Regions from separate parts of the Dickeya ananatis genome, predicted to be linked through region 1. Evidence: predicted binding sites of a transcription regulator. Region 1 holds the regulator's gene; the other holds the start of a gene.
What was found. Region 1 encodes sigma-54, which starts transcription at its own class of promoters, with help from an activator protein. Its sites were predicted from a motif close to GTTGGCACANNTTTCGCTNT; they were not measured.
Positions count from the first base shown of each region.

Region 1 (14,848 bases):
GGTGGCGCACGTACGGGTTACGATTATTTCTGGCAGCAGGCCGATGGCGAAGCGCGGGCGGAAGCCTGGGCTAAAGAAGCGGTGCGTATGGCGCTGGTGAATTTGTCGGCGGCCGCGGCACCTGCCGGGTCGATGCCGGTTGTGCTGGGCGCAGGCTGGCCGGGCGTGTTGTTGCACGAAGCTGTCGGGCACGGTCTGGAAGGCGATTTTAACCGTCGTGGTACCTCGGTGTTCAGCGGTCAGGTCGGCAAACTGGTGGCGTCTGAGCTGTGTACGGTGGTGGATGATGGCACGCTGGAAGGGCGTCGCGGTTCACTGGCGATGGATGATGAGGGCGTTCCCGGTCAATACAATGTGCTGATCGAGAATGGCATTCTCAAAGGCTACATGCAGGATAAACTGAATGCCCGTCTGATGGGCGTCGCACCGACCGGCAACGGCCGCCGCGAGTCTTATGCGCACCTGCCGATGCCAAGGATGACCAACACCTACATGCTGGCAGGTCAATCGACCCCCGAGGAGATCATCGCCAGCGTGGAATATGGTCTGTATGCGCCGAACTTTGGCGGTGGTCAGGTGGATATCACCTCCGGTAAATTTGTGTTCTCCACGTCTGAAGCGTATTTGATTGAGAAGGGACGCGTTACCACGCCGGTGAAAGGGGCGACGTTAATTGGCTCTGGCATTGAGGCCATGCAGCAGATCTCGATGGTCGGCAACGATTTGGCGCTGGATAGAGGCGTCGGGGTGTGCGGCAAAGAAGGGCAAAGCCTGCCGGTGGGCGTCGGCCAGCCAACGTTGAAGCTGGATAGCATCACGGTAGGCGGTACCGCCTGAGTGAAGCGATGCAACTAGACGTGATGCAACTAGAAGTTATGCAACTAAGAGTATGAATGCAGGCCGCCTTTGCGCGGCCTGCGTTATTTCTGCGGTAACCCGGTTTGCGGGTGCTCCTGTCGGTATCCCTGATAAATCAGCGCCACCTTGTTGAAGTACTCGGTCAGGTAGTTGATGCACACCTGTACTTTTAACGGCAGATTGTCGCGGCGGGTATAAAGCGCGTATACCGGGCGTGGATCGGAGTGGTAGCGCGAAAAGAGGATCTCTATCTCTCCACGTTTGATCTCTTCAAATACCCACATTAGCGGCACATAAGCGATGCCAGCGCCGTTTTTCACCCAGCGAATCAACGTAACCGGATCATTGGTGACGAAGCGCCCTTGCGGCGTCAGCCGGGTGGTGATGCCCTCCGGGGCGATCAGTTCGAATTCGCTGTCCGGGCGGACGCTGTATTCGAGCCAGGACGCGTTGCTCACATCACCGGGCTTTTCTGGCGCGGCATGCTGCGCCAGGTAGCTTTTGGCGGCGCAAACCACCATCGGCATCGAACCAAGGCGAGTGCTGTACAGGCTGGAATCCTGCAACGCACCAACCCGAATAACGATATCCAGCCCATCGGCAATCAGGTCCGGTGCCGGAATGCCACATACCAGATTAACCGATAATCCGGGGTACTCCTTGAGCATTTCTGTGGTCATCGTGGCCAGTACGTTTTGCGCCATGGTGGAGGAACTGCCGATGCGTAAGGTACCGATTGGCGTGTTATTGAACGCGTATAACTGCTCATGGACTTCCTGTGCTTCGTGCAGCATACGTCGGCAGCCGTGATAATAGATCCTACCCGCTTCTGTCAGCCCGATGCTACGGGTGCTGCGATTGAGCAGTTTCACCTGTAGCTCATCTTCCAGCCGGGTCACCGTCTGACTGACGGCGGAGACGCTCATCGCCAGTTGGCGTGCAGCGGCGGTGAACGAGCCGAACTCCACCACTTTGGCGAACACTGACATACTCTTTAATCGTTCCATTGTTAACCCTGGCTTAAAAGTGATTTAGATCACGCTGCGTAGATAACACAATAATAACGTTTCATAATATAGCTTGTCTGGCTACAACGCGTGGCCTCGATTACCCGTCTTCACTGCTTTGGTTGTTTCAAAGGGTTAAAAACGCTGATGTAGCATGGTAAGCGATACCCATTACATCAGAACCCACCATCGCGATTATTCAGTTAATGCTCGGTCTTTATTCGTCGGCAATCCTGTTGGCGGAAACGGACATTCATTCTGTTTTCACCGCCTCCTCGTTGTTTCGCCAGAGGGGGGAGAGCAGCAGACGCGGTAAGGGGGATATGGGGAATAGAAGGAAAAGAGGATGAATTCACTCCCGGTTATGGTGCTGTTTGGTTTGTCGTTTCCACCGGTATTTTTTGTACTGCTGGTGGCGCTGGCGTTATTTTTTGTCTGCATCCGGTTGCTGCATCCCACGGGGATTTATGACCTGGTGTGGCACCCGGCTTTGTTTAATACCGCACTGTTTATCTGCCTGTTCTATCTGCTGTTCCGTTTCGGTCTTTGAGGTTGTTGTGAAAACATCTGTTGTGAAAGTGATGATCAAAAAATTCAGTCGCATGGCAATAACACTGTTACTGGTGTTGTTGGCAGCGGTAGCACTGGTGCGCGTATGGTCGTTTTACACCGAATCCCCCTGGACGCGTGACGCCCGTTTTAGTGCCGATGTCGTCGCGATAGCCCCCGATGTCAGCGGTCTGCTGACCGAGGTAAAAGTGCAGGATAACCAGCCGGTGAAACAAGGCGATGTGTTGTTCGTTATCGATCAACCACGTTACCAGCAGGCGCTGGAAGAGGCTCAGGCTGATGTGGGCTATTATCAGGCGCTGGTCGATGAGAAAAAACGAGAGTCGGCGCGCCGTTTACACCTCGGCGTGCAGGCGATGTCGCGTGAGGAAATAGAACAATCCGGCAATGCGTTGCAGACCACGCAGCACCAACTGGCGAAGGCACAGGCTGAACTGGAACAGGCGAAACTTGATTTGGCGCGCACGGTGGTGAGAGCCCCGTCGGATGGCTGGGTCACCAATTTACATGTGCATGCCGGTGAATTCATTACCCGTGGTTCTACGGCGGTGGCGCTGGTGAAGAAAGATTCGTTCTATCTGCTGGCCTACATGGAAGAAACCAAACTGGCGGGTGTACGCCCCGGTTATCGGGTGGAAATCACGCCGCTGGGCAGCAACCAGATTTTGTTCGGCTCGGTGGACAGCATAGCGGCGGGGGTCACCAACAGCAGCAGTTCCTCTGATAGCAAAGGTCTGGCGACGGTGGACTCCAATCTGGAATGGGTACGGCTGGCGCAACGGGTACCGGTAAAAATTCGCCTCGATCAGCAATGGGGCGACCTGTATCCGGCTGGAACCACCGCCACTGTGGTGGTGACCGGTGAACATACCCGCAACACCACGCCGATGTCGCCGCTGCTGCAACTGCTACACCGCCTGCGTGAGTTTGGCTAAGCGAGTCTTCTTATGATCAACAGACCCGCGTTTTTGCGCTTGCGGTTTGCGTTCAAACTCAGCACCGCCATCGTATTGTCGCTGGTGCTGGGTTTTCACCTGCAACTGGAAACCCCGCGCTGGGCGGCATTGACCGCTGCCATTGTGGCGGCCGGTCCGGCTTTTGTGGCTGGCGGAGACCCGTTTTCTGGTGCCATTCGTCACCGTGGCATGCTCAGGGTGATCGGCACGTTTATCGGCTGTATTGGGGCATTGGTGATTATCATCGCCACTGTTCGGGCTCCCGCATTGATGCTGCTGTTGTGCTGCTTGTGGGCCGGTGTTTGTGTATGGATTTCGTCGCTGGTAAAAGTAGAGAACGCTTATGTGTTTGCGCTGGCGGGATACACGACGCTGATTATTGTCGTGACCAGCCAGAGCGAGCCGTTGCGTATTTTGCAATTTGCGGTGGAACGATGTAGCGAAATCGTGCTGGGTATCGTTTGTGCCATTCTGGCTGACCTGCTGTTTTCGCCCCGATCGATCAAACAGGAGATCGACCGTGCGGTGGAAGAGCTGTTGGTGGGACAATACCACTTGCTGCAACGTTGCGTGAATGGCATATCAAAAGAGGAACTGGACGTCGTCTGGAATGGTCTGGTGCGTAAAACGCATGCCATCAACGGGATGCGTAGTGTACTGATGATGGAGTCGTCACGCTGGCAGGGTGCCAGCCGCCGTATAACCACGCTGTTGACCCAATCCTGGGTCATGATTACCCAGGCGTGCGAAACCCGCCTGACGCAGCAAGACCGCCCAGATGCCGTCAAAGGGGCGATCGCCGTGATGCTGGAACAACCGGCAGAGACCCCCGCCGACGTACAGCGGCGTTTACGGCAGTTACGCCACCTGGCAGCGGCGCACAGCCGCAGTCTGCCGCCAACACTGGTGAGCTGGCTGGGGGCGGCGGCACGCTACCAATTATTGGCGAAAGGCGTGAAAACTAACGTACGCATCAGCCAGAGTGAAGCGGCATTACTGGAGGCTGATATCCCGGTCAAGGCCAGTTCGGCGGAAACCCACCATGCCATGATCAACGGCGTGCGTACGACGGTCGCCACAGGACTTGGATGCTTGTTCTGGTTGTGGACCGGCTGGACATCAGGCAGCGTTTGTATGGTGATGCTGGCGGTAGTGACCTCGCTGGCGATGCGCTTACCCAATCCACTGGTGGCGGCGAAAGACTTTCTGATCGGTACGCTGGTGGCACTGCCGCTAGGCGCGCTGATGTTCATGCTGGTACTGCCGTCTACCCAGCAAAGCCTGCTATTACTGTGTCTGAGCCTCGGTGGTGTCGCGTTTGTGATAGGCATTGAGGTACAGAAACGACGTTTGGGGTCGTTGGGGGCGTTGGCCAGTACCATCAACATTATGGTACTCAGCAACCCGATGCAGTTCAATCTGTCCCAGTTTCTGGATAATGCGATTGGTCAGGTGATTGGCTGTATTCTGGCATTGAGCGTTATCCTGCTTATTCGTGACAATACCCGCGAGCAAACGGGCCGTACACTGCTTAACCGGTTCGTGTTTGGTGCAGTATCGGCGTTGTCGACCCGTCCGGCACGGCGTCAGGAGAACCACCTGCCCGCGCTGTACCAACACCTGTTTTTGTTGCTCAACCTGTTTCCCGGTGAAATCGGCAAATATCGTCTGGCGCTGTCGCTTATCATGATGCACCAGCGCCTGCGGACGTTGGTGCTGCCGGTTAGCCCGACGCTGTCCGCTTTTCACCGTCAGATGAGAGCGACGGCCGAGCAGGTCATCGGCGCGACTCGCGATCGTAGCCTGCATTTTTCCCGACTACTGGCACAAATGGATGAGTATCAGCAACTGTTACGCGACCATCAGGTGTCGGATGAGGCGATTGAGGCGGTTGGCCGGCTCACCGTGTTGTTGCATCGCCATCAACATGCGCTCGGCGACTAAACCGCATTACAGTGGATGGTAACCTTGCCACTGCGGTAGCGAAACCTGCCCGGCAGGGTTCGCGGATAGGTGGATATACCAGCGGTCCAGCAGCGTGAGCGGCAGGCAGTCGTCTACATCGCGCAGGTCGTCCTTGTGCTGCTGGAGTACATCGGTCAGTAGTGCCGCTTTGGCCCGTTGTCTAGCCTGCTCCGCGTTCGTTGCGACAAACAGCCCGAACTGATGCACTTCCGCCGGGTTGTGTGGTAGATAACCCCCCATATTGATGAACCAGAGTTTTTCTCTGCCCTGAAACGGCTGGCGGCTGAGCGTGATATCATAGCCGTCTGCCCAATGGCAGGGGGTATAGCTATCGACGTGGATCTGGTTCTTATCGCCGAACCAGTTGGCTTTTAAGAGGGGAAACCCATCTTGTGGGTGTTCCACCGCGGCGAACTGGATGTCATGCAATTCGATATTCGCACCCTGGGCGCGCCCGCCCACGTAATACATAAATAGCGTTGTCATGTGCCGTGGTTCCTCCTGGTTTGGGTCTGCTATTTTCGCTGTATTACTGATTGTGTAACAAAACGGTTGAATTAACCGCTTGTAAAATAAATTGATATCAACGGAAAACAGGATAATGACACTGCATCTTTGGCTGGTTTACCTCGGTGTGATCACCGTGTTGATTGCGGTTCCGGGGCCATCGGCCTTGCTCAGTATGACGCATGGTTTGCGCTACGGGCAACGACGTGCGTTGGCGACTATATTGGGCGGCGCGACCGGGTCACTGTTGTTAATGACCGCGTCGGCACTGGGGTTAGGGGCGGTGCTGGCCGCATCGGCGACGGCGTTTCTGGTACTAAAAGTCGTGGGGGCGCTCTACCTGATTTGGCTCGGTATTTCCGCCTGGCGGACGCAGGAAAACACCCTGACGCCTTCCTCTGAGGTAGAAGAGAGTGCACCAGGGGCGCTGGGGTTGTATCGACGTGGTTTTATGGTGGGCGTCAGTAATCCCAAAGACATCCTGTTTTTTGCCGCACTGTTTCCCAATTTTGTCGACACGGGTGCGCCGCAGGCGATGCAGTTTGCATTGCTGGCGTTGACCTGGGCGGTGCTGGATTGCAGCATCATGTTTACTTACGCCTGTATGGGGAGCCGTGTCTCCACGCTGTTTGCTCACCCACGACGCTTGCGGTTGTTTAACCGTGCGACCGGCACCCTGTTTATTTTTGCAGGTTCCGCACTGGTGGCATCAACCAAATAATTCCTCTACCCGGTGTCGGTGAGGCTGTTTGTCGGCAGTCTCACCGAGGCCGGTCTGAAATCACTCCGCTTCTGCCAGTTCGCGTAGATACTGGAAAATCTGCCGGGCTGATTTGGGGGGCTTGTTGGCCGCTTTTTCCTTTTGGGCGTTACGCACCAGCGAGCGCAGTTGCTGGCGGTCAGCCTGCGGGTAAAGCGCAAGGATGTCGGGAACTGCGCCATCACCTTCGGCTATCAACCTGTCGCGCAATTGCTCCAGCTTGTGGAACAGCGACACCTGCTGGTTATGGCGGTTACGCAGCTTGTCCAGTGCGGTCTGAATCGGCTCCGGGTCGCGGGCGCGCAGCATTTTGCCAATCAACTGCAACTGGCGGCGGCGGCCTTCTTTGGTGATGCGCTGCGCCAGCTCAATCGCGGCGCGCAGATCGTCATCCAGTGGAATGCGTTCCAGCGCGTTTTTACCCAGTTCGACCAATTCGGCACCCAGTGCTTTAAGGGCTTCGGCATCGCGTTTAATCTCGCTTTTGCTGACCCAGATTATCTCTTCGTCTTCATCGTCCTGGCTGGCGTCAGGAATCTCGTCCTGCCAGTCTTCGGGATGTTTGTTCATGGTAGCTCCCCAATAAAAGAGGCTGATCCTATCAGGTTATGGGCTTTGTGCGAAATTGTCCGCCGATCCTGTTAGACTCAATCACAGGTTACCTCATGGTAAAACTGAGGTCAGGTAACGAATAGCAGGCGGACGGCATTCGTTGCATCATAGATTATCTGAATGTTTTCTTACTCATTATGGCAAATCGATGACAATAATCACTCAGGTTGCAGAACAGCGTAAAGTGCTGGAACAGGCGGTATCACAGGCGCTGGAACTGGCCCGTGCCGGTTCTGATGCGGCGGAAGTTGCCGTCACGAAAACAACCGGTATCAGCGTCAGCTCCCGGTATGGTGAAGTTGAAAACGTCGAATTCAACAGCGATGGCGCGCTTGGCATTACCGTCTACTATCAGCAGCGTAAAGGCAGTGCATCATCCACAGATATGAGTCCGGACGCTATCGCACGCACGGTGCAGGCGGCGCTGGATATTGCTCGTTATACCTCGGTTGACCCTTTTGCCGGCCCTGCAGACAAGGAACTGCTGGCGTTTGACGCGCCAGACCTGGATTTATTCCACCCCGCGGAACTGGATGCCGATCGCGGTATCGAACTGGCCGCCGCCGCCGAGCAGGCGGCGCTGAAAGCCGATAAACGCATCACCAATACCGAAGGCGGCAGCTTCAACAGTCACTACGGTATCAAGGTATTCGGTAACAGCCACGGTATGCTGCAGAGCTACTGCTCCAGTCGCCATTCCATGTCGGTTAGCGTCATTGCCGAGCACAACGGCGATATGGAGCGCGATTACGCTTACACCATCGGTCGTGCGCTGGGCGACTTGCAATCCCCGGCATGGGTGGGGCAAGAGTGTGCGCGCCGTACACTGGCACGTCTGTCACCGCGTAAGCTGGCGACGATGCAGGCCCCGGTGATGTTCGCCGCCGAGGTGGCAACCGGTCTGTTCGGTCATTTAGTCGGTGCTATCAGCGGTGGCAACGTCTACCGGAAATCCACTTTCCTGTTGGATAGCCTGGGCAAACAGATTTTGCCGGAATGGCTGACTATTCAGGAGTTGCCGCATTTGCGCAAAGGGCTGGCCTCCACGCCGTTTGACAGCGAGGGCGTGCGTACCGAACAGCGGGATATAGTCAAAGACGGCGTGCTGCAAACCTGGTTGCTGACGACCTATGCGGGTCGGAAGTTGGGCATGAAGAGCACCGGCCATGCGGGTGGCATTCATAACTGGCACATTGCCGGACGTGGGCTGGATTTTGACGGCATGCTCAAGGAACTGGGTACCGGCCTGCTGGTCACCAGCTTGATGGGGCAAGGGGTCAGCGCGGTAACCGGGGATTATTCCCGCGGTGCTTCCGGTTTCTGGGTAGAAAACGGCGAAATTCAGTACCCGGTGAGTGAAATCACGATTGCCGGTAACCTGAAAGATATGCTGCGTAATATGGTGACCATCGGGGATGATATCGAAACGCGCAGCAACATCCAGTGCGGTTCGGTGTTACTGCCGTCGATGAAGATTGCCGGGGTATAACGGCTGGCTTTACTGATCGGCTGCCCGATGTCAGGGCAGCCGTTTGGCAGATAACCGCCAGATTAGCGGTGGTACTCACCTGCTGCTTCCGGCTGGTAGAGCAGTTCAATCACTTCAATACGCGTTTCTTCGCCGTTAGGCAGCGGCCACGCAATGCTGTTGCCGACATGCATGCCGAGCAGTGCCGCCCCCAACGGTGCCATGACCGAAATTTGTTCCCGGCTGTCCTTCAGGCTGGCCGGATAGACCAGCGTGCGGATATGTTCTTCTGCGGTGAGTAGATCGCGGAACCGGACTCTGCTGTTCATGGTGACGACATCAGCGGGCATCTCGACCGGCTGAACAATGTCCGCCCGATCCAGTTCCTCGCTCAGAGCCTGCGCAACCTCTGTATCGGCAAAAGCGGGTTGTTCCAGCAGCGCATCCAGGCGTTCGGCATCCAGCTCGCTAATCGTCAGGTGCGGTTTGTCCATATGTTTCTCCAGTTTTTGCAATAGCAGATAACAACACCCCCGCCGTGAAGGGCAGGGGCATAAATGGGTATAAGTTAATCCGATGGTATCAGGGATGCAGGGAACTTACCGCATAAAAACGTACCGCATAAACAGGAATCGACAGGGATCACAGATGGCGACTTGCGCCATCGGAGGGGACAGCAGCAGATTAATCTTCGTCAAACCCGGCTTCAAACAGCTGAATGACCGCGGCCAGCGCTTGCTCTTCATCCGGTCCGGTGACTTCCACTTCGATATGGCGGCCTTTGGCTGAATCCAACATCAGCATGGCAATGACGCTACTGGCATCAGCTTCGGTGCCGCTTTCGTTGCGTAGTAACACCTCAGCATCAAAACTTTGCACCAGCTCGAACAGTTTCATGGCCGGTCGCGCGTGCATCCCTAAGCGGTTTTTCACTTCAACAGTTTGCCTGACGGTCATGATTTACGTTTTTCCAGCGTTCGGTGGCGTGATTGCACATTCTTGCCACGGGAGCGAAAGTAGTCCGCCAGTTGTTCTGCGATGTAGACGGAGCGGTGTTTACCGCCAGTACAACCGATAGCGACGGTAAGATAGCTGCGATTGTTGGTTTCCAGCATCGGCAGCCACAGTTCCAGGTAGCTGCGGGTCTGATAAATAAAATTGTGGACTTCAGTGTGCCGGTCAAGAAATGCCGCCACCGGTTTATCCAGACCTGTCATCGGACGCAATTTGGGATCCCAGTGCGGGTTTGGCAGAAAACGCACGTCAAACACGTAGTCGGCATCAATCGGAATACCATGTTTGTAGCCGAACGACTCAAATACCATTGTCAGTTCACGCTCGCGCTTGCCGAGCAAACGGGTACGCAACATTTCCGCCAGTTCATGTACCGACATTTCCGACGTATCGATGATAAGGTCGGCACGGGAGCGCAGCGGCTCCAGCAGGTCATTTTCTTCGTCGATAGCGCTTTCCAGCGACAGGTTTTTGCTGGAAAGAGGATGCAGACGGCGGGTGTCGCTGTAACGCCGAATCAGCGTGTTGCGATCAGCATCCAGAAACAGCAGTTGAGGCGAAAAACTCTGTGGCAGACGTGTCAGGGCATGTTCCAGCACTTCCGGCGTTTCCGGCAGGTTACGCACGTCAATGCTGACAGCGGCGGAAATATTCCGTTCCGCCAGCGTCTGCGCCAGCTCGGGCAACAGCACTACCGGCAGGTTATCTACACAATAGAAACCCATGTCTTCCAGCGCGCGCAAAGCTACGGATTTTCCCGAGCCTGAGCGACCACTGACAATCATCAGCACCATCTGACGACTCCCCCCTGGCAGCGGGATGGTGAATGTCCACCGCCACAGTTAGCTAACTTCGTTTTCCCGGCCAGGCCGGCATCTGTCAGGCTTACACCTGAGCCATTCATACGTTGGATAACGTCCGAAGCCTGCCGTCAGGGCTGGTCGGGCAGATCATCCGCTTCGATCATGATCTGATAGAGCTCTTCATCGCTTTGGGCAGCGCGCAGGCGCTTACACACGGTTTTATCCGCCAGTCGTTTGGCGACAAGCGATAGCGTATGCAAATGGGTTTTACATTGTTCAGTAGGAACCAGCAAGGCAAAAAGCAGATCGACCGGCTGGTTATCGATGGCATCAAACGCTATCGGTTGTTCCAGCTGGATAAAGACGCCGACTGCACCGAGCGTATTGTCGTCCTCCAGCTTGCCGTGCGGAATGGCGATACCATTGCCGATTCCGGTACTGCCCATGCGCTCCCGGGTCAGAATGGCTTCAAATACCATCTGCGGCGGCAAATTGAGCTGTCTGGCGGCCAGTTCACTGATAATTTCCAGCGCGCGCTTTTTGCTCTGACAGTGGACGGCGCTACGCGTGCACTCCTTACGGAGGACGGTGCTAAGTTGCATAACGGGCTCGTTGTTCATGATGCGTTCACTTAACGACACGGTTGCCTTCGGTTACCAGCCTGCCATAGAGCAAGCAGGCTGGTTGCTGTCCCTGCACCTGAAACGGCAACATCAGTGCTGTTTCAGTTTATCCTTATGTTTGTTTAACTGTCTTGCCAGCTTGTCGATCAGCAGATCGATGGCGGCATACATATCACCCGCTTCCGATGTGGCATGCAGTTCACCTCCGTTGACATGGATCGTGGCATCTGCAATGTGCAGGATCTTTTCCACTTTCAGTACCACGTACACCTGATTGATACGATCAAAGTATTGCTCAAGTTTGGCGAATTTTGAGGTCACGAATTCGCGCATAGCATCCGTGATTTCGACGTGGTGTCCGGTAATGTTAAGCTGCATATCGTCTTCCTTCTCATGTAGGGGTCAAACCAGCTGTTTACGTTGGTTTGACGGCGGGATAGATAAAGACTCTCGATACTTGGCGACAGTACGGCGGGCCACAATGATTCCCTGTTCGGAAAGCAGAGTAGTCAGCTTGCTGTCGCTCAGCGGTTTAGCGGGATTTTCCGCTGCAATAAGTTTTTTTACCAGCGCACGGATAGCGGTGGATGAGGCCTCGCCGCCGTTGTCGGTATTAACGTGGCTGGAAAAGAAATACTTCAGCTCAAAAATACCTCGCGGACTGTGCAGAAATTTCTGGGTCGTCACGCGGGAAATGGTGGACTCATGCATATCCACAGCCTGGGCGATATCCGCCAGCACCATGGGTTTCATACATTCTTCACCGTGTTCGAAGAACGCCTGTTGTTGCTCCACAATACAGCGGGTGACTTTCAGCAGGGTATCGTTACGGCTTTCCAGACTCTTGATCAGCCAGCGCGCTTCCTGCAAATGACTGCGAATGAACTGCCCGTCGCTGTCGTTACGCGCACTGTTGCCAAGAGCGGCATACTGTTGGTTGATTTGCAGTCGTGGCACGCTGTCGGTGTTGAGTTCTACCGTCCAGTGCCCCTGTACCTTGCGCACCAGGACGTCTGGTATGACATACTCGGATTCGCCGGTATTGATAGACTGCCCGGGGCGCGGATCCAGTGACTGAATCAGCGCCAACGCTTCTTTCAATACGTCTTCTTTGAGGCGACTGGTACGGATCAGGGTGCGGAAATCATGGTTGGCGAGCAAATCGAGATAGTCGCTGACAATCAGCCTGGCTTCGCTCAGGCGGGGAATGTCGCTGTTGAACTGCGATAGCTGTACCAGCAGGCATTCGCGCAAATCGCGGGCAGCCACGCCGACAGGGTCAAAACGTTGCACACGTTTGAGCACCGCCTCCACTTCTTCCAGCGTCACCTCTTCATTGCCGATGCTCTCACGGATGTCATCCAGCGATACCGTCAGGTAACCGGTGTTGTCCACCGCGTCGACGATGGACGTAGCGATAGCGGCATCGGTATCGGAAAACGGCGTCAGTTCCACCTGCCACATCAGGTAATCCTGCAGTGTCTGCGTGGTTTCACCCTGATAGACTGGTAATTCCTCATCACGGTAGTCAGTGCTGGTGCCAGAGGGCGTACCGGCGGTGTAGATTTCGTCCCAGGCGGCGTCGAGCGGTAACTCGTCGGGCATCTCTTTTTGTTCCAGCGCCTCGCGGGTGTCCAGCGTTTCGCTGTCACTGATTTCCTGAGTCTCTACTTCGTCATGAATATCGGCCTGCTCCAGCAACGGGTTGCTTTCCAGCGCCTGTTGGATTTCCTGCTGGAGTTCAAGCGTGGACAACTGCAGCAGGCGGATGGCCTGCTGTAACTGCGGTGTCATAGCCAGTTGCTGGCTGAGCCTGAGTTGCAAACCTTGCTTCATAACGCGCGTTAACTTCCTTTTGAATTATCAACCTAAAACATGACGTTATCAGAGTCGGAAGCCTTCGCCCAGATAGACTCGTTTTACCTGCTCATTCGCCAGTATATCCATCGGGGAGCCGTGGGCAATAAGCTGGCCCTGACTCACGATATAGGCACGTTCACAGACATCGAGCGTTTCACGGACATTATGGTCGGTAATCAGTACGCCTAACCCACTATCGCGCAAATGCTCAATGATTTTCTTGATGTCGAGAACCGAAATCGGATCTACCCCCGCAAAGGGTTCGTCCAGCAGGATGAATTTGGGGTTGGCAGCCAGCGCCCGGGCGATTTCCACCCGACGGCGTTCGCCACCGGACAACGATTGTCCCAGACTATCGCGCAGGTGAACAATATGAAACTCTTCCATCAGTTCGTTGGCGCGATCCTGCTGTTGCTCGCGGGTCAGATCTTTTCTGATCTCCAGTACCGCCATCAGGTTGTCGTAGACGCTCAGTCGTCGGAAAATCGAGGCTTCCTGCGGCAGGTAACCAATACCGCGGCGGGCGCGATCGTGCAGCGGCAGCAGGCTGATGTCCTCGTCGTCGATTACGATACGGCCTTCGTCGCGTGGGACGATACCGACAACCATATAGAAGGTGGTTGTCTTTCCGGCCCCATTAGGGCCGAGCAGCCCAACGATTTCGCCGGAATTGACATTCAGGCTGACGTTTTCCACCACTTTGCGGCCTTTATACGCCTTGGCCAGATTTTCGGCGATTAGTGTTGCCATGGGTTAGCGCGTTACTCACTGTTGTTTGGTGGGCTTGCCGGTGTTGCTGCCGGGCTTGGCGCCATTTTGCGCGCCTTTGTCCTGCAATTGTGTCGGGACCAGCACGGTAGTGACTCGTTTGCCTTTGTCGCTGAACGCTTCCATCTGCTGTTGCTGTACCAGATAGGTGATGCGGTCGCCCTTGACGTTGCTGTCCAACTGTTCCAGATAAGCATTGCCGGTCAACGTGACCAGTTGCTTGTCCATTTCATAGCGTATTTTCTGTGCATGACCTTTAACGGGTTTACCGTTGTCCTGCATTTGGTAGAAGGTCGCCGGATTGCCGTAGCCTTCGATAATTTCGTGGCCTTGCTGGCCGTTAGGACGGGTTACGACGACTTTGTCGGCCTGTGCTTTTATCGACCCTTGCGTGACGATAACGTTGCCGGTAAACGTCACTACATTGCCTTGCATATCCAGCGCCTGCTGATCGGACGTAATGTGGATCGGCTGCTCGGTATCTCCGGTGAGTGCCAGTGCCGGAATACTGACGGCAAAAAGCGAGCTGGCGATCAGGATGCTGTGTAATACATTAATTTTTTGGTTGGATTTCATAATAGGATTTTACCTTATCGATCAACTCAGCGGTTTTGCTGCGCAGGTTTCCGCGCATTTTCAGTCCGTTAGAGGTAAAGCTGGCACCGTACAGGGTGACCTCATCATCTGACGTCACGTCCTGCGTAACCAGATTAATCTGCGCATTGTCCGTTTTAATCCGCTTTAACTGCGAATCGTCGGTCAGGCTGGTGACCTCGACGTGACCGTACAGATACAGCATGCGATCTTTTGTCAGCTTGGCGCGATCCGCGCGCACCGACCAGGTCGCGATAGCCTGTTCATTGAACATGGTCGCTACCGGTTGAGTAAACCAGCTGACTTGTTCGGTGTTATAGTGCTCTGCTTTCTCGGCTACCAGCCTGTAACTCAGTTTCCCGGTCGGGTCATACACCATCGTGGTGTTTTGCTGCATGGTGTAGGCCGGGTCATTATTTTGTACTTCAGTCGGCCCGCTTCCTTCCCGTCGGGTCGTCAAATTTAACCCGATAAGCACCAGCG
Region 1 is NZ_CP040816.1:3,863,815-3,878,662, reverse strand. Features, by position in the region: gene tldD (metalloprotease TldD) at 1-837, shown strand, start outside; gene aaeR (HTH-type transcriptional activator AaeR) at 921-1,865, opposite strand; gene aaeX (p-hydroxybenzoic acid efflux pump operon protein AaeX) at 2,212-2,415, shown strand; gene aaeA (p-hydroxybenzoic acid efflux pump subunit AaeA) at 2,447-3,370, shown strand; gene aaeB (p-hydroxybenzoic acid efflux pump subunit AaeB) at 3,383-5,335, shown strand; gene FGI04_RS17240 (DUF1543 domain-containing protein) at 5,342-5,842, opposite strand; gene FGI04_RS17235 (LysE family translocator) at 5,958-6,584, shown strand; gene yjgA (ribosome biogenesis factor YjgA) at 6,645-7,193, opposite strand; gene pmbA (metalloprotease PmbA) at 7,384-8,724, shown strand; gene rnk (nucleoside diphosphate kinase regulator) at 8,787-9,197, opposite strand; gene npr (PTS phosphocarrier protein NPr) at 9,388-9,660, opposite strand; gene rapZ (RNase adapter RapZ) at 9,657-10,511, opposite strand; gene ptsN (PTS IIA-like nitrogen regulatory protein PtsN) at 10,649-11,140, opposite strand; gene hpf (ribosome hibernation promoting factor) at 11,234-11,521, opposite strand; gene rpoN (RNA polymerase factor sigma-54) at 11,546-12,979, opposite strand; gene lptB (LPS export ABC transporter ATP-binding protein) at 13,028-13,753, opposite strand; gene lptA (lipopolysaccharide ABC transporter substrate-binding protein LptA) at 13,769-14,347, opposite strand; gene lptC (LPS export ABC transporter periplasmic protein LptC) at 14,325-14,848, opposite strand, start outside.

Region 2 (14,848 bases), 680 kb from region 1:
GACGGCCGATGCCTTGTCAGAACTGGGATTTCGGTTGGCAGAAGGTGAGGTGGATTTCAGTATGCCGGTCGTCCCCGCCGCCCGCGCGGTGTTTGCTGTGGGGGTGCGCGATGCCGACGTCGGCGATATCCCGGCATTGCGGGCGGCGGCGGCAAAAAGTTTTGTGCTGAGCCGTTTTCGCTCGCCGTGGTATCGACCGGATGACTGCGGGCGTTTTTACGCCCGTTGGGTGGAAAAGGCGGTCTACGGCACCTTTGATGATGCTTGTCTGGTACTGGGGGCGCAGGGCGGGCCGTTACAAGGTTTTGTGACGTTACGCCAGACATCACCCAATGCGGCGCGCATTGGTGTGTTATCCGCCTGGCCTGGTATGACCGGGCAAGGGATTGGCCAGCGATTGATGCAGGTCGCGCGGGTCTGGTGCCAGCAGCGCGGGATTCGTCGGCTGACGGTGGCGACCCAGACCAGCAACCTGGCGGCATTACGGCTCTATCTGCGCAGTGGCGCACGGGTGGAGAGCACCGCCTACTGGTTTTATCGATGAAGGTTCGACGGATGAAGACCCTGCGGGTGACGAGATGATTCCTTTTAACGCACCCCCAGTGGTGGGATCGGAACTGGAGTATATGCAGGCGGCGATGCGCAGCGGCAAACTCAGTGGCGACGGCGCGTTTACCCACCGTTGTCAGCAGTGGCTGGAGCACTACTCCGGCAGTGACAGGGTTCTGTTGACGCCTTCTTGTACCGCGTCGCTGGAAATGGCGGCGTTATTGCTGAATATCCAGTCCGGCGATGAAGTCATCATGCCGAGCTATACCTTCGTTTCCACCGCCAATGCGTTTGTGTTGCGTGGTGCGACCATTGTGTTTGTCGATATCCGACCGGATACCCTCAATCTGGATGAAAACGGCCTTGAAGCGGCGATCACCGCGAAGACACGCGCTATCGTTGTGGTGCATTACGCGGGGGTCGGTTGCGATATGAACGCTATCATGGCGCTGGCGCAGCGGTATGGATTGTTTGTGGTGGAGGATGCCGCGCAGGGCATGATGTCGCACTATCAGGACCGGCCACTGGGCTCTATCGGCCATATCGGTTGCTTTAGTTTCCATGAAACCAAGAATTACACCGCCGGTGGTGAAGGCGGGGCGACGCTGATTAATGATCCTGAACTGGCGGCACGTGCCGAGATCATCCGTGAGAAAGGCACCAACCGCAGTCAATTCTTTCGTGGTCAGGCAGATAAGTACACCTGGCGCGATATCGGCTCCAGCTATCTGATGGCGGAGATTCAGGCAGCGTACCTGTGGGGGCAGTTGGAGGCAGCGCAGCGCATCCATGAACGGCGTGTGTTGTTATGGCAGCGCTATGCCCATGCGTTCGCGCCGCTGGCGGCATCAGGCCGTGTGACATTGCCGGTGATCCCACCAGAGTGCCGTCACAACGGCCATCTGTTTTTCCTGCGCCTGCGGGATGAAGCGGAGCGCTCGGCGTTTATCAGCCATATGAAAGCCGCAGACATACTGGCGGTCTTCCATTACATTCCGTTGCACTCCAGCCCGGCTGGGCGTCAGTTTGGCCGCTTTGTCGGTGACGACCAGAATACGACGCGGGAAAGCGAACGGCTGGTGCGTTTGCCGCTGTTCTACAACTTGTCTGATGCGGATCAGTGCACCGTCATCCATGCCGCGCTGGGTTTCTTTTCCTGATGTCACTGGCGCGAGCATCGTTGTGGACGGCGGCTTCCACGCTGGTCAAAATTGGCACAGGGTTGGTGATTATCAAACTACTGGCGGTGGCATTCGGCCCGGAAGGTGTCGGGCTTGCCGGTAACTACCGGCAGTTGATTACCGTGTTGGGGGTGATGGCGGGCGCGGGGATTGTCAACGGCGTTACCCGTGCGGTGGCTGCCGCGCCGCCTGAGCATGACCGCGCCAGCCCGCTGCTGGGAACGGCGGTATCGCTGTCGATGGGTTTCTCATTGTTGCTGACGTTGTCGCTATGGTTGCTGTCTGCGCCGCTATCGCGCTTGTTGTTTGGCGATGACACCTACCAGCCGGTCATTCGTGCACTGGCTTGTCTGCAACTGGGGATTGCGCTGGCCAGCCTGCTGCTGGCGATACTGAAAGGGTATCAGGATGCGCCAGGCAACGCGCTGGCGGTGATAGCGGGTAGCCTGCTGGGTGTGGTCGCCTACGGCATAAGTTTCTGGCTGGGGGCCTATACCGGGGCGTTGGTCGGACTGGCGTTGGTTCCGGCATTAGCCTGTTTACCCGCATTGCTGTTGTTATTTCGGCGCACGCCATTACGTTTGCGAGCACTTACTCCATGCTGGTCGTGGCCGCTGGCTGGTCAGTTAACCCGGTTTAGCTTAATGACGTTGATAACCGCGGTGACGATGCCGGTAGGCTATGTGATGATGCGAAACCTGCTGGCCGCTCATTACACCTGGCAGGAGGTCGGGCTATGGCAGGGGATGACGACCATTTCTGATGCCTGGCTGCAGTTTATTACCGCATCCTTTAGCGTTTATCTGTTGCCGACGCTGGCGCGTTTGCAGGATAAGCACGCTGTCCGGCATGAGATTTTTAGTACCTTGCGATTTGTGCTGCCGGTCGCGGTGCTCGTGGCAGTGGTTATCTGGTTGATGCGTGATGTGGCGATTCACATCCTGTTCTCCGGGGCATTTTCGACCATGCGTACCCTGTTTGCATGGCAACTGGCGGGCGATGTTTTGAAAGTGGGCGCTTACGTCTTTGGGTATCTGGTGGTGGCCAGAGCGTCGCTGCGGTTTTATGTGCTGGCTGAACTTAGTCAGTTTTTGTTGTTGACCGGATTTGCCCGTTGGCTGATTCCATTGCACGGCGCGTTGGGTGCCGCACAGGCGTATCTGGCAACCTATGCGCTCTATTTTTTGTTGTGTTGCGGCGTTTTCATGCTGTATTGCAGGCGTGCATGACCACACTTATTCATGTCCTGGGGGCGGATATTTCCCACCATAACCACACGGTGCTGCGTTTCTTTAATGATACGCTCGCGCCGTCGTTGCCATTGCACCAGTCCCACCGGTTTATGGTGGTGTCGACGAAGGCGCTCTCTGAGTCTGATTACCCGATGTTGCATATCACTCGGTTTTCCAGCCAGAGAGCGCTGGCGCGAGCAGTGGTAGCGCAGGCGCGGGCAGATAGCTCCGTCCGTTTCTTTTTTCACGGCCAGTTTAACCCGTGGGTGTGGCTGGCGTTGCTGTTCGGCGCTATCCGCCCGGCGCAAGCCTACTGGCATATCTGGGGGGCGGATATGTATGAAGAGGCCCAGGGCTGGCGTTATCGCTGGTTTTACCGCCTGCGGCGGCTGGCGCAACGGCGGGTCGCCCGGGTGTTCGCCACACGCGGCGATAGCGACTATTTTCGACAGCGTTATCCGGCTGCGGCGACGTCACTGCTCTATTTCCCCACCCGGTTGGGGCAACACGTCATGGGGGCGAATGAGAAAGTACCGGGCGCGCCGCTGACCATTCTGGTCGGTAATTCTGGTGACCGCAGTAACCGTCATCTGGCGGCGTTTGATGCTATTCATCGCCAGTTTGGCTCGCAGGTGCGAGTGATCGTACCGATGGGGTATCCGGCCGGAAATCATCGCTGGATTGAGCAGGTCGAACAGCATGGGGTGGCGCTGTTCGGTGCAGACCGCTGCCGGGTGCTGCGTGAATCACTGGCGTTTGATGAGTATCTGGCGCTACTGAAAACCTGCAGTCTGGGCTACTTTCTGTTTCATCGTCAGCAGGGGATCGGCACCCTGTGTTTGTTTATTCAACTGGGGGTGCCGTTCGTTATCAGCCGTCATAATCCATTTCGGCAGGATTTGGCGGAGCAGCACCTGCCGGTATTGCTGGATGATGAACCGCTGAGCGAGGCCCGCGTGCGCGAGGCGCGCGAACAGCTAAAACAGGTGGATACCCGGCAGATTGCATTTTTCAGCCCTGGCTATGAACAGGGGTGGCGACATGCGCTGGCGTTAGCCGCGGGGGACAGCCATGACTGAGTGGGCGTTTTTCGGGTTGTGGCTGGTCTGGCTGGGAGGCGGTGGCATGGTGCTCTGGCTCTGTGGGCGAGAGTTCCGCCGCTGGCGCTTTAACTTCAATGTGTTGTTTTCGCTGCTGTACTTACTGACGTTCTATTTTGGCTTTCCGTTGACGGCCGTGCTGGCGTTTCGCTTCGGTGTGGAAACGGCGTCACCGCTGAATTTATTGCAGGCGCAACTGTCTGCGACAGCGTTTTATGCCATTTATTATGTCAGTTATAAAACCCGGCTGCGGCCTGCTTCACCGGTATCTCGTCCTTCGCCGTTAACCATGACACGTCTGGAGGTGGGGTTGACCTGTGGGCTGCTGGCGCTGGTCGCGCTATCAACCGCTGCCGTGTTCTTTGCCAACAACGGCTTGCTGCTGTTTAAACTCAGTTCGTATAGCCAGATTTTCTCGCGCGATGTTATCGGCGTCGTCCTGAAGCGCTTCTTCTATTTTTTTATTCCCGCCATGCTGATGTGGTATTTCCTGCACCAGACCCGACGCGCCTGGCTGATTTTTCTGTTGGCGACGGTGACATTTGGTGGGCTGACGTACCTGCTGGTGGGCGGGACCCGCGCCAATATCATTATTGCCTTCGCCCTGTTTTTGTTTATCGGCCTGCAACGCGGCTGGATTACGGTGTGGATGCTGATAGCCGCGGGCGCTAGCGGGATAGTAGCGATGTTTTGGCTGGCACTGAAACGCTACGGGTTGGATGTGCACGGTGACGAGGCGTTTTACACCTTTTTGTATCTGACGCGTGACACCTTCTCGCCTTGGGAAAATCTGGCCACACTGTGGCAGCACCTCGACGAGATTACCTTGCAGGGGCTGGCACCCATCGTGCGGGATTTTTATGTCTTTATTCCCACCTGGTTGTGGCCGGAGCGACCGGCACTGGTGTTGAACAGTGCCAACTATTTCACCTGGGAAGTGCTGAATTACCATGCTGGCCTGGCGATATCGCCGACGCTGCTCGGCTCCTTGTTGATCATGGGAGGGCCACTGCTGATCCCGCCAGGTGCAGTCGCCATCGGGCTGCTCATCAAGGGATTTGACCGTCTTTACCATTACGGCAGACAGGCCGAAAATCGCTATCTGTCCGCCGTATCGCAGGCATTTTGTTTTGGCGCGGTGTTTAATCTGATTGTGCTGGTGCGTGAGGGCGTTGATGCCTTTGTCTCACGGGTGGTGTTTTTCTGCCTGATTTTTGCCGCCTGCCTGTTTGTTGCCAAGTTGCTGTATTGGCTGCTGCTGCGTGCTGGTGTGGTGGTGAGTCTCCCCCTGTTTCAAGGAGAAGTGGAATGAATGATGTGCCGCAATATGTTATTCGCGGCATCCCGGTGCATGGGTTTCGGGATAAGGCGCAGTGTGTCTCGATTCTGTTTGCGGGTGGTTCGCCGCAAGCAGGCACGCTGATTGCCATTAATGCCGAGAAGGTACTGGCGGCGGATCGCGAGGCGACATTGCGTGAGTTGATGTTGCAGGAAGGGCATTGTAACTATGCTGATGGTATCAGCGTTGTGCGTTCTATTCGCCGCAAGTATCCGCTCGCACAGGTGGAACGTATCGCCGGTGCCGATCTCTGGGAGGCTCTGATGCAGCGTGCCGGTGAATTGGGAACGCCGGTATTTTTGCTGGGAGGAAAGCCGTCGGTGTTGGCTGCAACCGAGCGCAAGTTGCGAGATCTGTGGCAGGTTAACATCGTGGGTACGCAGGATGGCTATTTTGCGCCACAGCAGCGACAGGCAGTACTGGAGCGTGTGCGTGATAGTGGTGCCCAGCTGGTAACGGTAGCACTGGGTTCTCCCCGTCAGGAATTACTGATACGCGATTGCCGCCAGTTATACCCCTCTGCCCTCTATATGGGGGTCGGCGGTACTTATGATGTGTTTACCGGTCTGGTCAAACGTGCCCCGCTGGTGTGGCAACGCCATGGGGTGGAGTGGTTGTATCGTTTATTGACGCAACCCAGCCGCTTTCGCCGTCAGCTCAAGCTGTTGCGCTATCTGGCCTGGCATATCAGCGGTAGACTGTAGACGCGGCTTATCGCGGTATCAGTCTGGCGTTTTCTGTGAGTCATCCCACTTTTTTCCCAGCTTTATCGTTGCGATCAAGGTCTGGCCGCGCTGTTTATTTCATCATGTCTGGGTACAGGAAAGGTAGGAATCCGGTTTGCATTGCGGTATCTTCTCGGCCGTTTTTCCGGTTGGGAGACTGTCATGCCTTGCCGGGAGCGTGTCGGTATCCCCTTTAAAGCATGGCGGGTATAAAACAATAACGCTTTTGATACCGGCGTAAAAAGGATCTATTGAAGACAGAGGTTATATGGCAAATACAGAAAAACAGGACAAGCTCCACCGTGGGCTGGAAGCGCGACATATCGAGCTTATCGCGCTGGGTGGCACCATCGGTGTGGGGTTGTTCATGGGGGCGGCAAGCGCCCTGAAATGGGCTGGGCCGTCCGTGCTGTTGGCCTATATCGTGGCGGGCGTGTTTGTATTCTTCATCATGCGCTCGATGGGCGAGATGTTGTTTCTGGAACCGGTAACCGGTTCGTTTGCGGTTTATGCGCATAATTACCTGCATCCGTTCTTTGGCTATCTCACGGCCTGGGGATACTGGTTTATGTGGATGGCGGTGGGGATTTCAGAAATTACCGCCGTCGGCGTCTACGTGCAGTACTGGTTCCCGACATTACCGCAGTGGATACCGGCGATCGGCGCGGTGGCGCTGGTGGCGGCCGCGAATCTGGCAGCGGTGCGGCTGTATGGTGAGCTTGAGTTCTGGTTCTCGATGATCAAGATAACCACCATTGTGGTGATGATTGTGGTGGGTGTCGGGATTATTTTCTTTGGGATCGGCAACCACGGCCAGTCTATCGGATTGGCGAACCTGACCGAACATGGCGGCTTCCTGGCTGGCGGCTGGAAAGGCGTGTTGTTTGCGCTCTGTCTGGTGGTGGCGTCCTATCAGGGGGTGGAGCTGGTCGGGATTACCGCTGGCGAAGCGCGTAATCCGCAGGTGACGCTGAAACGAGCTATCAATAACATCCTGTGGCGTATTCTGATTTTCTATGTTGGTGCCATTTTCGTGATCGTCACGATTTTTCCGTGGAATGAAATCGGCACATCCGGTAGCCCGTTTGTGCTGACCTTCGCCAAAATCGGCATTACCGCTGCAGCGGGTATTATCAACTTCGTGGTACTGACCGCGGCGTTGTCTGGTTGCAACAGCGGTATGTATAGCTGTGGGCGTATGCTGTATTCGCTGTCTAACAACCGTCAGCTACCGGCGGCGTTAGGGCGGGTAACCGCAGGCGGTGTGCCGGCTGTTGGGGTGCTGGTGTCGATTCTGTGTCTGGTGGCGGGGTCTGCGCTGAATTACATTATCCCTAACCCGGAAAAAGTGTTCGTGTATGTCTATAGCGCCAGCGTACTGCCGGGTATGATCCCCTGGTTTGTGGTGCTGATTAGCCAGTTGCGTTTCCGTCAGCAGCATCAGGCGGCGATCGCTGGTCACCCGTTTAAGTCTATTTTGTTCCCGTGGGTGAATTACCTGACGATGGTATTCCTTATCTGTGTGCTGGTTGGGATGTACATTAACGAAGACACGCGGATGTCGCTGGTGGTCGGTGGTATTTTCCTGGCGGCGGTCAGTGTGCTTTACGTTGTGTTGGGGCTGGGTAGAAAACAGCCGCAAATGCAGGCACAAGCGGAGTAATCGCAGCGAACAGCGGGTGGTGACGGTGGATTGAACCGGGTTTTGACCGTAAATGAGCAAAGCATAAGCAAACGCATCATTTCTGTGAAAAAAGCACTGGACAGCCCCCTATTAAATCCGTACTATCCCCACCCGCAACGGCGCTACGCGCCCGTAGCTCAGCTGGATAGAGCGCTGCCCTCCGGAGGCAGAGGTCTCAGGTTCGAATCCTGTCGGGCGCGCCATTAGATTGGGCGCGGGAGCTGCGGAGGTACTTATTACCCCGTAAATCGAGTACCGGAATACGTAGTAAAGCAGTGGTATATGGTGGCTATAGCTCAGTTGGTAGAGCCCTGGATTGTGATTCCAGTTGTCGTGGGTTCGAGTCCCATTAGCCACCCCAAATTTTAAGTTTGTGACGCGCGAAGGTGGCGGAATTGGTAGACGCGCTAGCTTCAGGTGTTAGTGTCCTCAGGACGTGAGGGTTCAAGTCCCTCTCTTCGCACCACACAAACGAAAATAGCAGTACCGTGTTAGAAATGATCGGCGAGTAGCGCAGCTTGGTAGCGCAACTGGTTTGGGACCAGTGGGTCGGAGGTTCGAATCCTCTCTCGCCGACCACCTATTCTGAAGAAGCGGCAGTCCAGGCGGACTGCCGTTTTTTTTTTGCTTTTAACACCGGGAATGCGGTAAAAAACGTCGTGGTTGAGGTGACAAGTCACTTATTCCGCTTTACTGCTTTCCAGCACCTTATCGCTGCCGAAATATTTCTCTGCCAACGCTTTTAGCTGACCATTCTGACGCAGTTCCTGTAGCTGTTGATTAAATTCCGCCAGTAATTTATTACCTTCCGGTGTCTTGGCAAACGGGAAGGAGACTTGTTCGTTAGAGATGGGGTTACCGACCAGTTTTAGCGGCAAGTGACGTTTGTTAATTTCTGCGAGCAGGATAGGGCGTGAGTTGACGTAGCCCTGAACACGGTTATTGATAACATCATTCATGGCACCATCGCGGGTTTCGTAGGTGCGAATGGTGACGTCATTATTGGGGAACGCGTTGCGCAGATTGGTGACATGGGTAGACCCCAGCACGCCAGATACCGTTTTACCTTTAAGGTCGTCCAGAGATTGAATGTCTTTGTTGTTTATGCTGGTGACGATTTGCGATGCGTAGTTGAGATACGTGTTGGTGAAATCGTACTTTTTCTGGCGCTCGGTTGTTTTCACAAAATTATTGGCGACAGTATCCAATTTTCCTGCTTCCAACTGGCCCATCAATCCACTGAAATCAGCGGTGGTCCAGGCTATCTGGTAACCCAGTTTGTGGGCGATAGTTTCTGCCACTTCCACATCATAACCCACTAACGTGCCGTTCTCTTTATAAGAACCCGGGTAACTTTGACCCGTGGTGCCCACACGTAGCACGTTGTTCTGTGTCTGTGTACTCGTGTTGTTATCACAGCCGTTCAACATCACGGCTGCAAGGGCGGGGAATAGCGCGGCGCTGAGGTAGTGAGTCAGTCGGGTTCTCATTATAAATTCCTGTATGAATGTTCCTGGTTTGGCTCAAGTTTGATAGCGGTATATGTCGCAACGTACTCATCAACTCTGGGGGGCATGACAGACGAAAAAAGCGGGATAAGGAGTAACAGCAGTGATGAAACGTTGGTTGTAGGAAATACTATATCATTCAAAATAAAGGGAAATTTATACCATCACGTTATATCTTATCATTATTTGAGCGGTTACAACGATGCCAATATTGCCTTGGCAGGCCTGGCTAACAGTATGCGTGATGATCCACCATCACCTGGCGTAGCCCACGCGATTCATAATCGCATGACACACGTTCCTGATCTGCATGACTGGCTACACGGCGAGAAAGTAGGATTCGGATTACGTGTACAGTCCCTGCTGGCGCGTGGTGACGGCTCGGTTGAGCCCGATTTGCTGGCACACTTACAGCGTTATGATGCTCCTGCGCATTTGCCGGTAGCGGAGGCACGCTATGCCGAACTGGCAGAGACGTTGTCTGAAACATTTAAATTCCCCAAAGACAGTGCCGCGTTACTGCCATTTTCGCTCACACCAGAGGCGATTCGGCATGCTGCGCTTGCGACGCAGTACAGCGCCTGATTTGCTTTTTATACCTGACTACTGTATTTCTTTGTGTGAATTTTTATTCATTAAATTTGCATTTAAATGGAGTTGGGCATGTCAATTGTCGAACCGGTCGAAAAACAGTTTGCCGCTTATAACGCCCATGATTTAGCCGCCTTTTCTGCCTGTTTCCATGAGCATTTCCGGGCGTATCGTATGCCAGCGGAAAGCCCGTCCATGGTAGGGAGAGCGGCACTGGAGGCGTTTTATCGCGAGCATCGTTTTAATAACCCCGCGCTGCGTGCTGAACTGGTCTCTCGTACTGTGCTGGGTAATCAGGTTTTTGATCATGAAAAGATTTACGGCCTGGGTCCTGATGTGCTCGAAAGTATCGCCGTGTTTGAAGTTAGCGATGGGCTGATTACGACCGCATGGTTCTATTTTGCGTCGTAGCCGTATTTGTCGTTGTTTTTGTCACCATCCCCGCAAAACCATGCCTCTCGGTGTGTTTATGCGGGTGTCATGCCCCGCTTTGGTGCGCCAATGAATGACGATTGCTAACAAATCGTTATGCCACAACACGCGCCCGTCCTGCTCTCCACCCATCTGATTTGTTCTTAAGACGATTTATTTGCAAGGCAAATAATCACTAAGGAAATAATAAAACAATAAAGAATATGTTAGATCGATCGCGTATATAGGCGCGAATATTGCCAGTGATATAGTTTTCGACAAATGACAGCGTCGTCTCGACCCGCCTCTCTTTCCCCCATTATTACAATGTAAACGAGTGAGTTATGGCATCACATCTGATTGATTTTCTTCTTATTGGAAATAACTTTGGCACACCAGAAATGCGCACCGTATGGTCAGAGCAAAACCGGCTGACCCGACAGGTTGACGTGGAAATTGCGTTAGCACTGGCAGAGGGCGAGCTGGGTGTCATTCCGCAGGATGCGGCCGACACCATTGCTGCCCATGCTGACGCCAGCGCCCTGAATATTGAAGAAATAGCTCAGGATGCGGTGCGTATGAAACACTCTCTGATGCCGACGATCACGGCTATCCAAAAGCAGTGCGGCGAGGCGGGTGAGTACATTCATTACGGCGTGACCACGCAGGACATCGTAGATACCGCCACGGTGCTGCAATTACGTCAGGCATTCGACATTGTGGTGCGCGATACCCGTCTGGTCGCTATCGAATTGAAACGGCTGGCTAAGAAGCACCAGCATACGTTGATGACCGGCCGTACCCACGGTATGCAGGCCATGCCAACTACTTTCGGCTTTAAGCTGGCGGTATGGCTGGACGAATTCGTCCGTCACCTGCAGCGTCTGAATGAAATTCGTGATCGCGTGCTGGTCGGCAACATTAACGGTGCTATCGGTACCTACGCCTCTTTTGGCGAGTTGGGGCCGGAAATCGAGCGCCATACTCTTGCCCGTCTGGGCCTGAATACCCCCAATATTGGCTGGCAGTCTGCCCGTGACCGTTTCTCGGAATACGCGTCAGTAGCGGTGCTGATCAGCGGTACGCTCGGTAAAATTGGCAACGAGCTATATAACCTGATGCGTACCGAAATCAACGAAATCGAAGAGCCTTTCTCCGAAGGGAAGATCGGTTCTACCACCATGCCGCACAAGCGTAATCCGGCCGCGCTGGAAGGGCTGGCCAGCCTGACTGCACCACTGTTCAAGAGTGCCGCGCTGATCCACGAGTCAATGAAGGTTGAACACGAGCGTGACGCCATGAGCTGGCGTGCGGAGTGGATAGCCCTGCCGGAAATCAACATCTATCTGTCGGCACAACTGCAAAACGCGCTCGGTATCCTGCGCGGTATGTCGGTGAATGAAAAACAGATGCGTGCCAATCTGGATCTGCAAAATGGCCTGCTGCTCTCGGAAAAGGTGATGTTTGAAATCGGCAAACTGCTCGGTAAGCAAACGGCTCATCATCTGGTTTACGAGTGCTCTATGGCGGCGTTTGAGCAAAACCGTGAATTTAAAGCGTTGCTGCTGGAACACCCGGTACTGTCGCAGCACCTGACGGCCGGGACGATTGATACCTGGCTGGATCCGGCGAATTACGTGGGCAGCGCCCCGCAGAAAGTGGACGAGGTGATCCGGTACGCGGATAACACCGGCTTGCTGACCGAATGACGGGAGGTGCCATGAGTACCGTATTTCGTCAGGCGACGCTTGCCGATGATGACGAGTTTCTGGCGTTGGCGTTGGCCGCTTACGCGCCGGTGCGTGAGCTGGGCATCAAGTTTGATGCCGCCTATGCGGACATTGACATGGTGCGCCGCCATCTGCGCAGCAACGGCGTGTATGTGATGGAAAAAGACGGTCGTCTGGCGGCGTCCGTCACCCTTCGCTATCCGTGGGGGCCGAATCCCGGTCCTTATGGTTTACCGCATATCGGCTGGTTCGCGACCCACCCTGACTTCAAGCAGCAAGGGCTGGGTAAACAGATGCTGGACTGGCTGGAACAGGCGGTGTTGAAAGATCAGTTAAAAGCGCCTGCCGTAACGCTGGGTACCGCTAAGCAACATCCCTGGTTGCTGGAGATGTACCGGAAGTATGGCTTTCAGGAAGTCGGCCAGGCGGATTTAGGGAAAGGACACCTCACGATTTATATGCGAAAAGTCCTGGATCAGGATCTTTATCACCACTGGGAAAAGAAACACTCCTAAGAGGCGTTATCCAATGACAATGAAAAAAATTATCCTCCCTGTTTTAGCCTTGTCGGCCGCTATTCTGGTAGCTGGCTGCGATTCTCAGAACAGTAACGAAAAAGTGTTGCGTATCGGTGCCACCGGGCAGAGTTACCCAAGCTCCTTCAAGCAGGACAACAAGCTGGTCGGGTTTGACGTAGAAGTGGCAGAAACCATCGCTAACGATCTGAACTACAAAGTGGAGTGGGTGACGGCGGATTTCAGCGGCCTGATGGGGCAACTGGAAGCACATAAGCTGGACACGATTGCTAACGTGGTGGCGATTACCCCGGCACGTCAGGATAAATACAACTTCTCCACGCCTTATAGCTACTACGGCAGCCAGATTGTCACGCACAAAGACAATACCAACATCAATACGCTGGATGACCTGAAAGGGAAAACCGTGGCGGGCGTGCTGGGTTCCAACCACGTCAACAACCTGAAAAAGGCCTTTGCCGATGGCAGCGTGACGATTCGCACCTATGAAACCCGCGATGGCGCGATGAGCGATGCGCTGGCTAAGCGTGTTGAAGGTTACATCAACTCCCGTCCCATCCTGCTGGCGGAAATCAACAAACGCAACCTGCCGTTCAAGATGGTGGGCGAGCCGTTGGTGGTCGAGCAGGTTGGCTTCCCGTTCCATAAAGATCAGAACGGTGACGAACTGCGTAAGAAGTTCGATGACGAGCTGACCAAAATGCGTAACGATGGCCGTCTGAAAGCCCTGTCGGTTAAATACTTCGGTGAGGATATCACGGCGGGCAAATAACCTCGTCGGCTCACTCAACTTCTGCGACGCCAGTTCGATTGCAGACTGGCTTTCGCTGTAATGGTATGGCTCATGAATATCGATCTTTCCTACCTGTTGAAGGTCTTTCCCCAGGTACTGATGTACTTGCCCACCACGCTGCTGTTGGCGGTGGTGTCGATGCTGATTGCCATCGTTTTAGGCTTGGTGCTGGCGCTGGTTCGTGAGAGCCGGTTTGTGGTGGTCTCAAAACTGGTGGAACTCTATATTTCGCTGTTTCGCGGCATCCCGTCGCTGGTTCAGCTGTTCATTATCTATTTCGGTCTGCCCCAGCTTTTTCCGTCACTGAATGGTTTATCAGCCATGACGGCGGCCATTATCGGATTCAGCCTGAAGAACTCTGCGTACATGGCGGAAATTTTTCGTGCGGCGCTGGCGTCGGTGGATTTTGGTCAAACTGAAGCCGGTCTGTCGGTGGGAATGAACAAAGTACAGATTTACCGCCGTATTGTGTTGCCGCAGGCGATGCTCAATGCACTGCCGGCGACCGGCAACACCTTTATTTCACTGATTAAAGACACCTCGGTAGCTTTTGCGCTTGGTGTGTCGGAGCTGTTTGCCGAAGGCAAGATGATCGCCGCTGAGTCGCTGCGTTTCTTCGAAACCTTCCTGGTGGTGGGGCTGATTTACTGGATGCTCATCGTGGTCTACTCCTGGCTGCAATCTCAGTTGGAGAAAAAGCTCAGCCACTCACGGCAGCGTTAAGGAGCCGATATGATTAGCGTAAAAAACCTGACTAAACGTTTTGGTGACCAGGTGGTGCTGGACAATATCAGTCTGGATATCGCCGAGGGCGAAGTGGTCGCGATCATCGGGCCTTCCGGTTCAGGGAAATCCACCCTGCTGCGGTGCCTGAATTTGCTGGAAAAGCCAGAGTCCGGTGTGATTACTATTGGCGAGCAATCGCTGGATACCCGCCGCTATAGCAGCAAGGACGCGTATGCGCTCCGGCGTCAGACGGCGATGGTATTCCAGAACTACAACCTGTTCAAAAACAAGACCGCGCTGGAGAACATCACCGAAGCGCTGATCGTGGTGAAGAAGATAGCGAAAAAGCAGGCGGACGAGATAGGGCGGTCACTGCTGGAAATGGTCGGGTTGTTGCCACAAGCGCATCAATACCCGGTGACGTTGTCCGGCGGTCAGCAGCAGCGTGTCAGCATCGCCCGTGCGTTAGCGGTGGACCCGAAGGCGATTCTGTTTGACGAACCGACCTCGGCGCTTGACCCGGAACGGGTGCACGAGGTGCTACAGGTTATCCAGAAACTGGCGGGGCAAAACACCACCATGGTGATCGTGACCCATGAGATGCAGTTCGCCAAAGACGTGGCGGACCGAGTGATCTTTATGGCTGATGGGCACATCGTTGAACAAGGCCCGGCGGAGAAGGTGATCAGTTTCTCCGATAATCCGCAGACCCGTCGCTTCCTGCGGCAACTCACCACGATTCA
Region 2 is NZ_CP040816.1:4,546,845-4,561,692, forward strand. Features, by position in the region: gene rffC (dTDP-4-amino-4,6-dideoxy-D-galactose acyltransferase) at 1-544, shown strand, start outside; gene rffA (dTDP-4-amino-4,6-dideoxygalactose transaminase) at 579-1,709, shown strand; gene wzxE (lipid III flippase WzxE) at 1,709-2,959, shown strand; gene FGI04_RS20295 (TDP-N-acetylfucosamine:lipid II N-acetylfucosaminyltransferase) at 2,956-4,041, shown strand; gene wzyE (ECA oligosaccharide polymerase) at 4,034-5,374, shown strand; gene wecG (lipopolysaccharide N-acetylmannosaminouronosyltransferase) at 5,371-6,105, shown strand; gene thrP (bifunctional threonine/serine APC transporter ThrP) at 6,395-7,789, shown strand; tRNA gene FGI04_RS20315 (tRNA-Arg) at 7,937-8,013, shown strand; tRNA gene FGI04_RS20320 (tRNA-His) at 8,096-8,171, shown strand; tRNA gene FGI04_RS20325 (tRNA-Leu) at 8,191-8,276, shown strand; tRNA gene FGI04_RS20330 (tRNA-Pro) at 8,313-8,389, shown strand; gene FGI04_RS20335 (amino acid ABC transporter substrate-binding protein) at 8,491-9,300, opposite strand; gene FGI04_RS20340 (dehydroquinate synthase/iron-containing alcohol dehydrogenase family protein) at 9,556-9,903, shown strand; gene FGI04_RS20345 (nuclear transport factor 2 family protein) at 9,982-10,320, shown strand; gene purB (N-acetyl-S-(2-succino)cysteine lyase) at 10,665-12,029, shown strand; gene FGI04_RS20355 (GNAT family N-acetyltransferase) at 12,041-12,565, shown strand; gene FGI04_RS20360 (amino acid ABC transporter substrate-binding protein) at 12,579-13,358, shown strand; gene FGI04_RS20365 (amino acid ABC transporter permease) at 13,431-14,102, shown strand; gene FGI04_RS20370 (amino acid ABC transporter ATP-binding protein) at 14,112-14,848, shown strand, end outside.
Region 2: the regulator sigma-54 is predicted to act here: its motif matches at 9,343-9,362, upstream of FGI04_RS20335 (amino acid ABC transporter substrate-binding protein).